2 regions of the Pectobacterium punjabense genome follow, and region 1 is predicted to be linked to the other one. Evidence: predicted binding sites of a transcription regulator. Region 1 holds the regulator's gene; the other holds the start of a gene.
What was found. Region 1 encodes CRP, which controls carbon source genes, mostly activating them, when cyclic AMP is high. Its sites were predicted from a motif close to ATGTGANNNNNNTCACAT; they were not measured.

Region 1 (7,322 bases):
AAAAAGATCGCAGAAAGTTTAATTGAAAAATCAATTGTTCTTATCGAGCAAATCAAAGCAGAGTTAGTTGTGCTGAAAAGCTCTTTGCCTCAGGAGGAGTATGAAAAGTGTCGGCATGTTGCCGGGCACTTAATTTATACGTTAACGGGTAAGGTTATAAATGATATTTCAATTGATCATCCAGATTTAAAACCAGATGGCTTTACAGTTTATGTAAATAAAGATGCGGATGTGTGATTTTTTTGTTATTTCCTTTCCTTTTTTTGTTATTGTTTTGTGCCATTTTTTAAATGGCACGTGATAGATAAAAGAAAAAGATCTTGATTTCTTTACTAATTATTTTAGTATTGATTGGATTTTTGCGATAAATGCATGTATTTTTTGCCTAAATTATTTTGGTTATTGGAAGATAAAAAACCAAGTATTAGAAACATTAATTAGCATACTTTTAAAGGATTGAGTTATGTTAAAATCCCCTCCCTTGTTGGTATTATTCCCATTGATTTTGTCGTTTGTTTTATTTTCAGGTAAAGCGATCAGTTCAGATGATAAACCCCTTCCTATTGACCTTATTAATGGGAAAGTCAGTTTTATACAAACACAAAATCAAAAGATGTGTATTGTTAAAAGTAAAAAATCGAATGAAATGATTATCGACGAAAAATATTCACTATCCCTGACCGATAGATGTATAGCCGAATGTTCATACCTATTAGATATGCCTGGTGATTATGGAAGTACGAACTTTCAGAGTTGTCTTGCACAATGTAAAGGTGGCGTTGCGATGTGTGATTTCTAATTTTAAAATTATTTTTTTCACTGTATTTTAAAAAATAATCTTGTTAATTTTTTATATTCATTTTCATAATTTTTTTAATGTGTTTATTGGAAAAATTCAATTAGTAAATTTAAAAGGATGGTATGAGTTATGGCTTCATACAAGATACGGATTTTGAGTTGCAGCGGCGGCACCCAAGAAATAATGTGTCCTGATGATAAATATATACTTGATGCTGCTGAAGAAGCTGGAATAGATCTTCCCTACAGTTGCCGGGCTGGAGCGTGTTCTACATGTGCATGTAGGGTGATCTTTGGAAGTTATGATGATAGCGATCAATCTTTCCTTGATGGAACTCAGAGAGGAACATTTATATTATCTTGTACAACATATCCTACATCAGATATGACAATAATGTCTCATGCTGAAGCTGACTTGGTTGAATAAGAGGGTTGAATAATGGTTAGCAGAAGGGATTTTATTTTATCCGGTGTTGCATTCAGCCTTTGTAGCTTGGCATATAGAGTAAATAGTGAAACTGGCGAGCGACTTACAGTAATAAATGCAGTGTTAATTAATAACGTAAATGATATTAATGAACGCTTGGATAAGTTTGTATTTAAAAAAGGTCAATGCAATTCTGTTAAATCAACACAACAGAGTGCTGTAAAAGTTATTATCAACGTTATCCGTAAGTCTACGATGGAGCCTTTAACCGGGAGCAAAGTGGGTTTATGCCTTTCTGATGCTTTCAAATCTAAAGGAAAGCTTGCTTCTGCGACTGAGAGCTGCAACTTAACGTGGGCCGAAATTAGAGATGAAGCACCTGTCGAGTTCATTACCTACATCCCTAAATTGTCTTTAAAAGGAAAGAAGGTGATGAATCCTATGGATATTATCATTAGGGAGGGAAATAAATTTGGTGTCTATCGGTTTAATTTTCCCTTGGATTATTTATCATCGATCGGTGTATTCCAGTCGAATGCGAAAGAAGCGGTAACAACGACTACCCTGACAGATAAAGCAATCGAGCTATATGGGGCAAAGCCAGATACCTCAGTTGCTGAACTACGACCTGATTTTGTTGATGGTTTTTATCGGGTACCTATAACTTTTATCTTGGATGATGCTTAGCTATCGTTAATAGCTCGCGCTCGTTAATCTAATCAATATCTAGCTAAAGTAGGGATTCTGCACATTTAACTCGGAATCTCTGCTTCCTGCCCTCTAACACGCCTCTGGATGCAACTAAGATCGACCTCTCGCCATGCTTCTAGCTATACGCAGATACAATAATCAGTGTTGCATGCGTCTATGAAAAATTCATTGGCATAATTTTCGGGTATTATTGTGGATATCAAGAGTAGGATTAATTTAAATAACTAATATTTATCATAACATTAAGTCAATATGCTGCTAATTATCGATAACTACGACTCCTTTACCTACAACCTTTATCAATACTTTTGTGAGCTTGGCGCACAAGTCGTGGTGAAGCGTAATGATGAACTGACGCTGCGCGAGATTGAACGGCTTGCGCCCGAGCGGTTGGTGATTTCTCCTGGCCCTTGTACGCCAGACGAGGCGGGCATTTCACTGGCGGCTATTCGTCACTTTGCTGATAAGTTGCCTATTTTGGGTGTGTGTCTTGGCCATCAGGCGATGGGGCAGGCGTTCGGCGCGCGGGTGGTGCGGGCGCGGCAAGTGATGCATGGCAAAACTTCAGCAATTGTGCACAACAATACGGGTGTTTTCACCGGGTTGGCCCAGCCTTTGACGGTTACCCGCTATCATTCGCTCATCATTGATCCCGCTTCGCTACCCGTTTGCTTTGAGGTTACCGCCTGGAGCGAATATGAAGGGAAGCGTGACGAGATTATGGGAGTCCGTCATCGCTCATTGCCGCTGGAAGGCGTGCAGTTTCATCCTGAGAGCATTCTCAGCCAGCAAGGGCATCAGCTTTTGGATAATTTCCTTAAAATTTAATCGTATAGAAAGTTATTTTCTTCATCGGCTGATTTAATATTGCCTGCGATTGATTTTTTATGCATATTTATTGACTATATTTTCATTTCTGACGTAATGGACAGCAGAGTGAGGCAGCAAATGGCAGCAGAGCAGAAAGCAGTGACACGGGATACCCACGATAAGGTTATTTTGCCGGTTTATGCACCCGCGAAGTTTGTACCAGTGAAAGGTAAGGGGAGCCGCGTCTGGGATCAGGATGGCCGAGAATATATCGATTTCTCCGGTGGTATCGCGGTCACGGCGCTCGGTCACTGCCATCCGGCGCTGGTTAACGCCTTACAGCAGCAGGGCGAAAAACTGTGGCATACCAGCAATATTTTCACGAATGAACCTGCGCTACGCCTTGCCAGCAAACTGATCGATGCCACTTTTGCCGATCGCGTGTTCTTTGTTAACTCTGGTGCAGAGGCTAACGAAGCCGCATTTAAGCTGGCGCGTCACTATGCGGTTAAACGCCATAGTCCGTATAAAACCAAGATCATCGCCTTCTACAATGCATTCCATGGTCGCACGCTGTTCACCGTTTCAGTTGGTGGACAACCTAAATATGCCGATGGTTTCGGGCCTAAGCCTGCCGATATTGTGCATGTTCCGTTCAACGATCTCGCTGCGGTTAAAGCGGTGATGGACGATCACACCTGTGCGGTCGTGCTGGAACCGATTCAGGGTGAAGGCGGAATTACCCCCGCTACGCCTGAATTTTTGCAGGGCGTTCGTGACTTGTGCGATCAACATAAAGCGTTGCTGGTGTTTGATGAAGTGCAGAGCGGGATGGGGCGTACTGGTAAATTATTCAGCTATATGCACTATGGTATTACGCCGGATATCCTGACAACGGCTAAAGCGTTGGGCGGTGGGTTCCCGATTAGCGCGATGTTGACGACAGAAGAGATCGCATCAGCCATGACGGTTGGGGTGCACGGTACCACTTATGGCGGTAACCCTCTGGCCTGTGCGGTGGCGGAAGCAGCGCTGGATATTATCAACACGCCGGAAGTACTGTCGGGCGTAGCGGCTCGTCACGAGCGCTTTGTCAGTGAACTGGAGAAAATTAACCAGCAGTACGGCGTATTCGAGCAAATCCGCGGGATGGGGCTGCTGTTGGGTGCCGAGTTGAAACCGCAGTGGCATGGCCGCGCGGGAGAGTTCCTGGCTGCTGCAACGGCGCAGGGACTGATGGTTTTGATGGCAGGGCCGAACGTGATCCGCTTTGTGCCATCGTTGATTATTGATGAAGACGATATTGTGCAGGGAATGGCGAAATTCGCTAAAGCCGTCGCGCAGGTCGTTAACGCAGCAAACTGATTACGCCATAAAAAAACGTAGGGAACGTTTTTCAGCGTTGCGTTAGCAACGACCCGTAGGGTGGTGAGCAGGAAGCTCGCCATAAAAAAAGCGTGAAGCAGAGGCTTCACGCTTTTTTGTTGGTAGGGTACAGCGACAGGGATTTAGCGAGTGCCGTAAACGACAATCGTTTTACCGTGCGCAGAGATCAGGTTCTGGTCTTCTAACATTTTCAGAATGCGGCCCACGGTTTCACGCGAGCAGCCAACGATTTGCCCAATTTCCTGACGGGTAATTTTAATTTGCATGCCATCTGGATGCGTCATGGCATCAGGTTGTTTGGCCAGGTTGAGTAATGTTTGGGCGATACGGCCGGTCACATCAAGGAAGGCGAGGTTGCCGACTTTCTCAGAGGTAACCTGAAGTCTGCTTGCCATTTGCGCAGACAAGCGCATGAGGATATCCGGGTTAACCTGGATGAGCTGGCGGAATTTTTTATAGGAAATTTCAGCCACTTCACAGGCGGTTTTTGCCCGAACCCAGGCGCTGCGTTCCTGACCTTCTTCAAACAGGCCGAGCTCACCAATAAAATCGCCCTGATTGAGGTAGGAAAGAATCATTTCCTTGCCTTCTTCATCTTTGATTAGCACTGCGACAGAGCCTTTCACGATGTAGTAAAGCGTTTCTGCTTTTTCACCTTGGTGAATCAGCGTGCTCTTCGATGGATACTTGTGGATATGACAATGGGAAAGGAACCATTCGAGAGTTGGGTCTGTCTGCGGTTTGCCGAGAACCATTCGCTATCATCCTCTGTTGTAATTCACTGCGCAAATTACAGGGGTCAGAGTTCCCTGTACGGCGTGTTTAACTGCTAAAAAAATAAAATTCAGTCTAGTCAGAATGACGTCAGGGAATATACTGGAACCACTGTACCCTTGATTTTCCGGTTGCTGCCTTGCCGCACCGTAAACGTGGCTGGGTATGTCTGGCTACGTCATCATCATCTTCTTCGTTTCTGGCTTTGTCCAGAAAAGGTCTATTCTATTTTCGTTTTAACACAGCTTTAAGGATGTGTCTTGTGTTGTCTCGCTTCAGCATGACAAAGCTCTGATTAACGCTGGTTTTTGTACAGTAACGGTATAAATTTTCAAAAAATTTTTAGTGGAGAGGCATCATGCAGGCTCGGGTAAAATGGGTTGAAGGCTTAACGTTTTTGGGCGAATCCGCATCAGGGCATCAGGTATTGATGGACGGTAATTCCGGCGATAAAGCGCCCAGTCCGATGGAAATGGTGTTGATGTCCGTAGGGGGATGCAGCGCGATTGATGTGGTGTCGATTCTGCAAAAAGGTCGCAATGACGTGGCGGATTGTGAGGTGAAATTAACCTCGGAGCGCCGCTCTGAAGCGCCGCGCTTATTTACCCATATCAATCTACATTTTACCGTGACGGGAAAAGGGCTGACCGATAAAGCCGTCGAGCGAGCTGTTGCCCTGTCAGCGGAAAAATACTGCTCTGTGGCATTGATGCTGGGCAAAGCCGTCGAGGTGACGCACAGTCACGAAATTAGAGTGCTGGAATAATCCCTTTCTCTGGGTACTCATTCTGGTCACTTAAGCCTGTTATTAGGGGAAACATAGGGGGAGGTTCCCGTAGGGAGGCCTCATCCCTGTGGTCTCCCCGTGTATCTTGATGCTTATTCTATCGTTTTCCCTTCGATTAACCGCTGTACCAGCGGTGCCATGATGAGCTCCATCGCTAGCCCCATTTTCCCGCCGGGAACGACTAACGTATTGATGTGGGAGATAAACGACCCCTGCAACATGGCGAGCAGATAGGGATAATCAATATTATCCAACCCCTGAAAGTGAATGACGACGAAGCTTTCGTCCAGTGAAGGAATTGACTTGGCGGCAAACGGGTTAGAGGTGTCCACGGTGGGTACGCGCTGGAAGTTGATGTGCGTACGAGAAAACTGCGGCGTGATATAGGTGATGTAGTCTTCCATGGAGCGGACGACAGAATCCATCACCGCTTCACGCGAATGACCGCGTTCATTGACGTCACGAATCAGCTTTTGAATCCACTCCAGGTTGACGATCGGTACTACGCCGACGAGCAAATCGACATGCTGTGCCACATCATTTTGTTCGGTGACCACACCACCATGCAGCCCTTCGTAGAACAGGATATCGGTAGGTTCCGGCATGGGTTCCCACGGTGTGAATGTCCCGGGAACCTGATTATAGGGAATCGCTTCATCGTAGGTGTGGAGGTATTTACGCGTCTGGCCGCGACCATGTCGACCATATTCGATAAACGATTGTTCTAGCAGGCTGAAATCATTCGCTTCTGGGCCGAAATAGCTGATGTGGCGCCCTAAATCACGCGCTTTGCGGATCGCCATGTCCATTTCCGGGCGGGTATAGCGGTGAAAGCTATCGCCTTCTAACTGGGCTGCACGTAGATCGAACTGCTGGAAAATCTTACGAAAGGCCAAGCTGGTTGTCGTGGTTCCCGCTCCGCTGGAACCAGTAACCGCAATAATCGGATGCTGATGTGACATAAGGCGCGTGACTCCGTGATCGCGATGCGCGCATAGGCTGAAAGCCTGCGCACATTCTCAAAAATGACGTAATGGTTCCCATTGTTAGCATGTTTGGCGCGTTCTTTCACGTCTTTCACCATGCTCAATAAGGAGCATGTCCACCTGCATTGAGCTGCCCGCGTGGCATAATATTTAGCGTCTCATGCAACTCAGACCACACCAAAACGACCTCGCCAGATTGGAGCTGACTACGGATATCTTCTACTTTCTGCGCCAGCGAACGTTCCTGCTCGCCATAATCGGTGCCTTCACGCAGCACGAAAGATTCGATGATGTTATCCAGCGTTTCTGGATCGAGCTGTTGCCAGGGAATAATCACGCTAGGGTTCCTGAGTAAAAGTGGTTCCTGAAGAAGGATCGGCGGCGTGGTCCAAGAATGGGCTAAGCCAGTTGGGAATGCGCTGTTCCAGCCACATTTCCGGTTTCAATAACGTACCACTCACGAAGCCAACATGCCCGCCGTGTTCCGTTAGTTGATACTCAATATTAGACGGTAACTGCGACAGATCGGGAATGACCTCTGACGTCATAAAAGGATCGTCTTTTGCGTGGATGATCAGCAGTGGTTTGCGTATTTGAGGTAACAGCGGCAGCGCGCTACAGCGTCGATAGTAGTCAGTGGCAT
Region 2 (7,322 bases), 360 kb from region 1:
TAACCAGCAGCAAAGCATAGATCATGATGATTGAGATGATGTTCTTGGTCGATGTACCGTATTTCTCAGCGATCGCACCGGAAATAGTAACTTTGCCCGTGTTGTAGATTTTTTTGACCAGAATCATCCCGAACAGCAGGAAGCCGATGGCGGCACCGATCACTGACCAAGAGGCGGCGATACCATTTTCAAAAGCGGACTGCGCCGTACCTACTGTGGATTTGGCACCGATAAACTCGGTCATCAGTAGAACACCGACGATAAATGCCGGTAGCGCACGCGATCCTTCCATGAATTCGGTGTTCGATTTACTGCGTAGTTTGAGCGTTAACCACGAGGTGAATGCGATATAAAATACAATCATCCCGATGATTATGAGGGTGTCGGTAAAATTAAAATGGTTCATATCTTCTCGGCCTTAAGTGGAAATTGTAATTTCTCTGTTACTGCGAGAATTGATTAAGGATGTTGCGGATGTTGTCTTCATCCTGTGCGGAAAACTGGATCGGATAGCGGCTGACGCCGACATCTTCACCCATGATCGCCAGCGCTTTCTTCACCACAGCCGGTGAAAACGCGATGGCGTACAGCGTCTTACGCAATTCGGCAACCTGTTCTTGTGCCTGACGGGAGCCTTCGATGTCACCAGCATGGAAACGGTGCCAAATCTGGCTGATCGGTTCCGGTGCCACGTTAGCTAGCCCGGAAATACAGGCGGAGCAGCCGTCAACAAAGCCCTGGTGAATGAGCGAGTCTGGGCCATTCAGTACGTCAAAACCCTGTACGCCTTTCACCGCTTGCACATAGCTGCTCAGGCTTTCATAGCTGCCTGCGCTGTCTTTGATGCCGATGATGTTCGGGTGATCCGCCAGCGTGCGGACGGTTTCCGGTGCCAGCGTATTCCCCGTGCGTGCAGGAATGTTGTAGAGGAACACCGGCACGGTCAGCGCATCGGCGACGGCGGTGTAGTGGGCGATCAACTCTTCCTGTTTTAATGGGATGAAATAAGGGGTGATGACTGAAACGGCATCGACACCCAGCGCGGCGATACGCTTGCCGAGCTTAATGGTTTCCCGCGTGGAGATTTCACCGATGTGGCCGACAACGGGCACTTTTCCGGCAACTTCATCCACGCAGGTTTCGGTGACGGCGACTTTCTCATCGGTGTGTAGAACAAAGAACTCACCGTTGGTGCCGTTGCAGAAAATACCGTTGCCATAGCGCATCTGGCGCTGAACCTGAAGGCGCATAGCTGCGGGGTTAAATTCGCCCTGATTATCAAACGGCGTGACGATGGCGGTCAGGACGCCAGCAATTTTCTTACTCATTGTTATTCCTCGTGACACGTAATCAAAAAGTGAAAACCTAAAACTGCCCTACTCAAAACGGTGTTCTTTAACGCCTAATACTATTCACTTAAGCCTGTTGTTAGGGGAAACACAGGGGGAGGTTCCCGCAGGGATGCCTCACCCCTGTGGTCGCCCCGTGTATCTCGATGCTTGAACGGTCGGCATCAGTTCTTTAACGCTGTGCGGTTAAAACAGGGTCAGATAAACCTCACGCACATCGTCAGCACTGACCTGCGTCGGTACATTTTTCATCAGGCGCTGAACCTGTAATGCGGCATCGACCAAGTAGGGCAGGTGATCTTTTTCCACACCGAGCTGCTGTAGGGTGTTGGGCAGATTGAGTCGTTTGACCAACTCGCTGAAGTAGGCCACCAGCGCCTGCGCTTTTTCCGCTGTACTGAGGGTTAGGTCGGCATCCGGCACCAGGTCATACGCCTGTGCGAATTTGTCCTGTGCGGCGTCCTGCACGAAACGCATGCAAGGGGCGAGCAGAATGGCGTTCGCCACGCCGTGTGGGATGTGATACTTGCCGCCGAGCGGGTAGGACATCGCATGGACCAGGTGCGTACCGGAGTGGGCAATGGCGGCACCGCCATAATAGGATGCCCACAGCATGTTCAGCTTGGCTTCCATATTGCCTGGCTCGCGCACGGAGGTTTCGAGGTTGGCAAACAGCTTTTTCAAGCCAATCAGTGCGTAGTTGTCGCTGACCGGGTTGGCAATTGTTGACGTGAAACACTCGATCAGGTGGCAGAGTGCATCAATACCGGTGGAAGCGGCGATATGCGGCGGCATGCTGACCGTCAGCTCTGGCACCAGCGCAACGTAGTCCGGCAGCATCACTGGCGTAATAATGCCGACTTTCGTCTCTTTCTCTGGGATCGCCAGAATGGCATTTGGCGTGGCTTCAGAGCCGGTTCCCGCCGTGGTTGGGATGAGCAGTGATGTTGTGCGGCGGGTGGGTTTTTCCCCTGCCAGCAGGCTATCCAACGTCACGGTTTCATCGCCCGCACACAGTACGGAAAGCAGTTTGGCAACATCCAGCACGCTGCCGCCGCCTACGCCGATGACCAGATCGGTCTGGGTTTGTGTCAGTTGGCTCAGTATCTGGGCAACGTCATGTTGGCTCGGCTCGGCAGGCACGTTATCAACCAGCAGAACCTGCGGAACGGCTTGCTTAACTTGTGCGATCAGCGCCTGAACGTCAGGCAGCCCGACAATGTTTTTGTCGGTGACAAATAAAACGTGCTGTTTACCTGACAACAGATGACTGATGTCCTGAAGTACCCGGTAGCCGCTGAGGATAGTGCTATTGATGTTCATGCTTATTACCTTGCCTTTTCTCTTCTTCGCCAGAGCGTTATCGCGATGATAATGGTTGCGATGGTGATTATTTTCAGTCAAATGGCATGTTTCTCATCACGACTGAACGCCATTTGCCACATCGTGGTGATAATTTATAGGTGAAATTCCTTTTAAATAATTTGATGTTGCTCACATATAATCAAACGTGATTCAATATAATCATTATCAGGTAATCATGAAGCGGGGATGAGGTATGCCAAACGTGCAGCAATCAGCAGAACAGGTATTAGTGGTCGCTGATGACTTTACGGGTGCCAATGATGCGGGCGTCGGTCTGGCGCAGCATGGTGCGCGGGTTAGCGTCGTCTTTGACGTTAATAAACTGCACGCGGATTTACTGGGCGATGCGGTGGTGATCAACACCGATAGCCGTGCGGCGCGTGACGACGTGGCGTCTCAACGTACCGCAGAAGCGGTTGCAGCCTGGCAGGCCGCTGGCGGACAAGGCTGGATTATCAAGAAGATTGATTCGACGCTGCGCGGGAATTTGGGCGCGGAAATCGCCGCTGCGCTGTCTGCTGCTGACGTGCCCGTCGCGCTGATTGCCGCGGCGTCACCGACGCTGGGACGCGTGACCCGCAAAGGTGAAGTCTGGGTGAATGGCCGTCTGCTTACCGACACGGAGTTTGCCAGCGATCCCAAAACGCCGGTGACCTCCGCTTCTATCGCTGCCCGTCTGGCAGAACAAACCGCGTTACCGGTGGCGGAGATACACCTTGATGACGTCCGTCAGGCTAATTTAGCCCACCGTTTGCAGCAGCTGGCGGACGAGGGCGTGCGTCTGATTATTCTTGATACCGATGTGCAGGACGATCTGACACATATCGTTGATGCCGCCAGAACGTTGCCGTTTCGCCCCTTGCTGGTCGGTTCGGCAGGTTTGAGCGACGCGTTGGCGAATACGCAGAATTTTACGCGTAAAACCGAAAAGCCGCTGCTGGCTGTCGTCGGGTCGATGAGCGACATCGCTCAAAAGCAGATTGCGGCCGTCAGGCTGCGCAGCGATGTCACGCTGGTTGATATTGATATCAACGCACTCTTTTCAGCCGAGTCATCCACCGTCATGGCATCCCAGAGTGAGGACGCGGTGAAGGCGCTGATGAGCGGTAATCACTGCATTATTCGCACCTGTCATAACGAAAATCAGCGCTTCGAGATCGACGCGCGGTGTCAGCAGCTTGGACTTAGTCGCCAGCAGCTTGGCGAAACGATCAGCCACTATCTGGGGGAACTCACGCGCCGCATTGTTCAGACACTAGATAGCCAGGCTGCGGACGGCGCTAGCCGACGCTTGCCGGGAGGTTTGTATTTATCTGGGGGCGATATCGCGATTGCCGTGGCAACCGCACTGGGTGCTACCGGTTTTCAGATTAAGGGACAAATCGCATCCTGCGTGCCTTGGGGATACCTGCTGAATAGCGTTGTCGGCATGACCCCTGTGATGACTAAAGCGGGGGGTTTTGGCAACGAAACTACTCTGCTCGACGTTTTACGTTTTATTGAGGAGAAGGTCAGTGAGTAAAATTATTGCAGTAACGATGGGTGATCCGGCAGGGATTGGACCGGAAATTATTATCAAATCTCTGGCCGAAGGCGAGCTTTCCGGCGCATCTGCCGTGGTGGTGGGCTGCGTACAAACGATGCGGCGTGTTCTGGCATTGAATGTGGTGCCAGCCGTAGAGTTAAAAATCATTGATAAACCGGCTGACGCCGTATTCGCACCTGGCGTCATCAACATTATCGACGAGCCGCTGGAAGATCCGCAGGCACTAGAGCCTGGCGTCGTTCAGGCACAGGCGGGCGATTTAGCTTATCGCTGTATCAAGAAGGCCACCGAGCTGGCAATGGCAGGTGAAGTGCATGCGATCGCGACTGCGCCGCTAAATAAAGAAGCGCTGCACTCGGCAGGCCACCTCTACCCAGGTCACACGGAGCTGTTGGCTAAGCTGACCAACAGCCGCGACTATGCGATGGTGTTGTATACCGACAAGCTGAAGGTTATCCATGTTTCAACGCATATTGCGCTGCGTAAATTCCTCGATACGCTGAACCGCGATCGCGTGGAAACGGTGATCGACATGGCGGATGTCTTCCTTAAGCGCGTCGGTTTTACCCACCCACGTATCGCCGTTGCCGGGGTTAATCCGCACGCGGGTGAGAATGGTCTGTTTGGTGATGAAGAGATTAAAATTGTCTCGCCATCGGTTGAAGCTATGAAGGCCAAAGGTATTGATGTGTATGGCCCGTGCCCGCCGGATACCGTCTATTTGCAGGCGTATGAAGGCCAGTACGATATGGTCGTGGCGATGTATCACGATCAGGGGCACATCCCGCTCAAGCTGCTGGGCTTCTATGATGGGGTGAACATTACCGCTGGGCTGCCGTTTATTCGCACATCGGCTGACCACGGCACGGCCTTTGACATTGCCTGGACGGGTAAAGCGAAGCCTGAAAGCATGGCGATCTCTATTCAACTCGCGATGCAACTGGCCTAATTTGCGGTGACTACGGCTGCTGTCCGTACGGTTTTTTAAGCTACAGAGCACATTGCAGGATATCTTCCTTCCCGCCTTCGGGAAGGTTTCTGGTATCCTGCAACCAAGAATGATTACGCATTACATTGCTGATAACGTTTGTTGGGTAACGTGTAAAAGCGTTCCTGGCGAAAACGCTTCACTCCTCTATCATCCCATTATCATTGTTTTCATTCTTTATATCGATTGACCAACAACTTAAAATTATTTTATGACTGTCAGATGGATATCGCCGTGGACCCTACATTAACTGATGCTTTCCGCATGAGCGGGGATAAAGTAAAAGGACAAAGCCGCCTTGATCAGATTATGGATTATCTGAAAAGCCATAATCTGGTGACGGTAGAGGAACTGGTGTCTGTGATCGACGCTTCCCCGGCGACAATTCGTCGTGATTTGATTAAGCTGGATGAGCAGGGCGTGATTAGCCGTAGTCATGGTGGTGTAACGCTTAATCGCTTTATTCCTTCCCAGCCGACGACGAACGAGAAACTGCATCGTAATCTTCAGGAAAAGCAGGCGATCGCACGTTATGCCGCAACATTGGTGACGCCGGGCAGTGCAGTAGTTCTGGATGCGGGAACGACGATGCTGGAATTGGCGCGTAATTTAACGCATCTGCCGCTGCGCGTGATTACCGCCGATTTACAAATTGCGTTATTTCTGTCTGAATTCAAGCAGATCGAAGTGACGATTATTGGCGGGCGTATTGATGACAGCAGCCAATCTTGTATTGGTGAGCACGGTCGCCGCCTGTTACGCAATATTTACCCCGATATCGCGTTTATTAGCTGCAACTCATGGAGCCTCGATAAAGGGGTGACCACACCGACAGAAGAAAAAGCCGGTGTGAAGCAAGATCTTGGCGCGAATGCCAGCCGGCGCGTGTTGCTGGCCGATAGCAGTAAATATGGTGCGTATTCCCTGTTCTGCGTGACACCGTTGTCAGAACTGACCGATATCATTACCGACAGCGCGTTAGTGCCCGACGTACAGGCGCAACTGAAAGGTAAAACATTCAATCTTACGTTGGTTGGTGGCTGACAGGAGAGTTTTATAATGAGTACTGAGTTCAATGGGACTCGTCAGGTTCTGTCGGTTTTCGATTTCGATGGAACGTTGACCTACCATGACAGCTTTATTCCTTTTTTACGTTTTGCCTTCGGTAAGCGTGTTTTTGCCCGGCGGATGATGCATCTGGTGCTGCCTTCTGCACGTTGTGTTCAGCGTAAGCTGACGCGCGATGAACTCAAAGAATACCTCATTGCCACGTTTCTTTCTGGCATTGAAGCAGCCTGGATACAGGAAAAAGCAGAGGCGTTTTGTCAGCGTAAGTGGAATACGTTAATGCGTAAGTCTGGGGTGCTTGGCGTCGCTGCGGAACTGCATTCCGGGGCTGAGGTGACGCTCTGTTCGGCATCGCCGGAGATCGTGCTACGGCCTTTTGCCGAACGATTAGGTGTAAAACTGATTGGGACGCAGCTTGAGGTAGAAAACGGAATACTGACCGGAAAGATTAACGGGCATAATTGTCGGTGTAGCTATAAGGTACAGCGTTTGGAAAGCGTGTATGGCCCGCTAAACCAATACCATATACGTGCATGGGGCGACACCCGTGGCGACTACGAGCTGTTGGCATCCGCTCACGATGCGCACTGGCGTCATTTCCATCCGCGCTGGCTGCGGCGTAAACCACTTTCGGAACGACTACTTCTATCGGGTGTGATTAAGGTTCATCCTTAAACATCAGGAAACTTCCCCGACCTAAGTCGGGGAGACGGTATCAATCACACATTAACGCCGTGTTGAGCGGCAAGGGCTGACAATCCGCCCGCAAAACCTTGGCCTACTGCCTTGAATTTCCACTCGGTGCCATTACGGTACAGTTCGCCAAAAATCATGGCCGTTTCGGTGGATGCATCCTCAGACAGATCGAAACGCGCAATTTCAGCACTGGTATCGTTGTTATAGACGCGCATGAAACTGTTGCTGACCATACCGAAGTTTTGTTTACGGCCTTCGGCATCATAAATCGTTACGGAAAACACCAGCTTTTTCACTTCAGCCGGCACTT

Region 2: the regulator CRP is predicted to act here: its motif matches at 2,832-2,849, upstream of E2566_RS17750 (iron-containing alcohol dehydrogenase).

The regions. Positions count from the first base shown of each region.
Region 1 is NZ_CP038498.1:4,260,695-4,268,016, reverse strand. Features, by position in the region: gene E2566_RS19430 (hypothetical protein) at 1-237, shown strand, start outside; gene E2566_RS19425 (hypothetical protein) at 464-799, shown strand; gene E2566_RS19420 (2Fe-2S iron-sulfur cluster-binding protein) at 929-1,225, shown strand; gene E2566_RS19415 (hypothetical protein) at 1,238-1,912, shown strand; gene E2566_RS19410 (aminodeoxychorismate synthase component II) at 2,189-2,764, shown strand; gene argD (bifunctional acetylornithine/succinyldiaminopimelate transaminase) at 2,885-4,111, shown strand; gene crp (cAMP-activated global transcriptional regulator CRP) at 4,255-4,887, opposite strand; gene E2566_RS19395 (OsmC family protein) at 5,265-5,672, shown strand; gene E2566_RS19390 (phosphoribulokinase) at 5,786-6,655, opposite strand; gene E2566_RS19385 (YheU family protein) at 6,780-7,016, opposite strand; gene E2566_RS19380 (hydrolase) at 7,018-7,322, opposite strand, start outside.
Region 2 is NZ_CP038498.1:3,901,216-3,908,537, reverse strand. Features, by position in the region: gene E2566_RS17760 (sodium:solute symporter family protein) at 1-406, opposite strand, end outside; gene E2566_RS17755 (dihydrodipicolinate synthase family protein) at 444-1,328, opposite strand; gene E2566_RS17750 (iron-containing alcohol dehydrogenase) at 1,536-2,672, opposite strand; gene dtnK (D-threonate kinase) at 2,908-4,236, shown strand; gene E2566_RS17740 (D-threonate 4-phosphate dehydrogenase) at 4,229-5,209, shown strand; gene E2566_RS17735 (DeoR/GlpR family DNA-binding transcription regulator) at 5,471-6,292, shown strand; gene E2566_RS17730 (HAD-IB family hydrolase) at 6,308-6,991, shown strand; gene E2566_RS17725 (TerD family protein) at 7,036-7,322, opposite strand, start outside.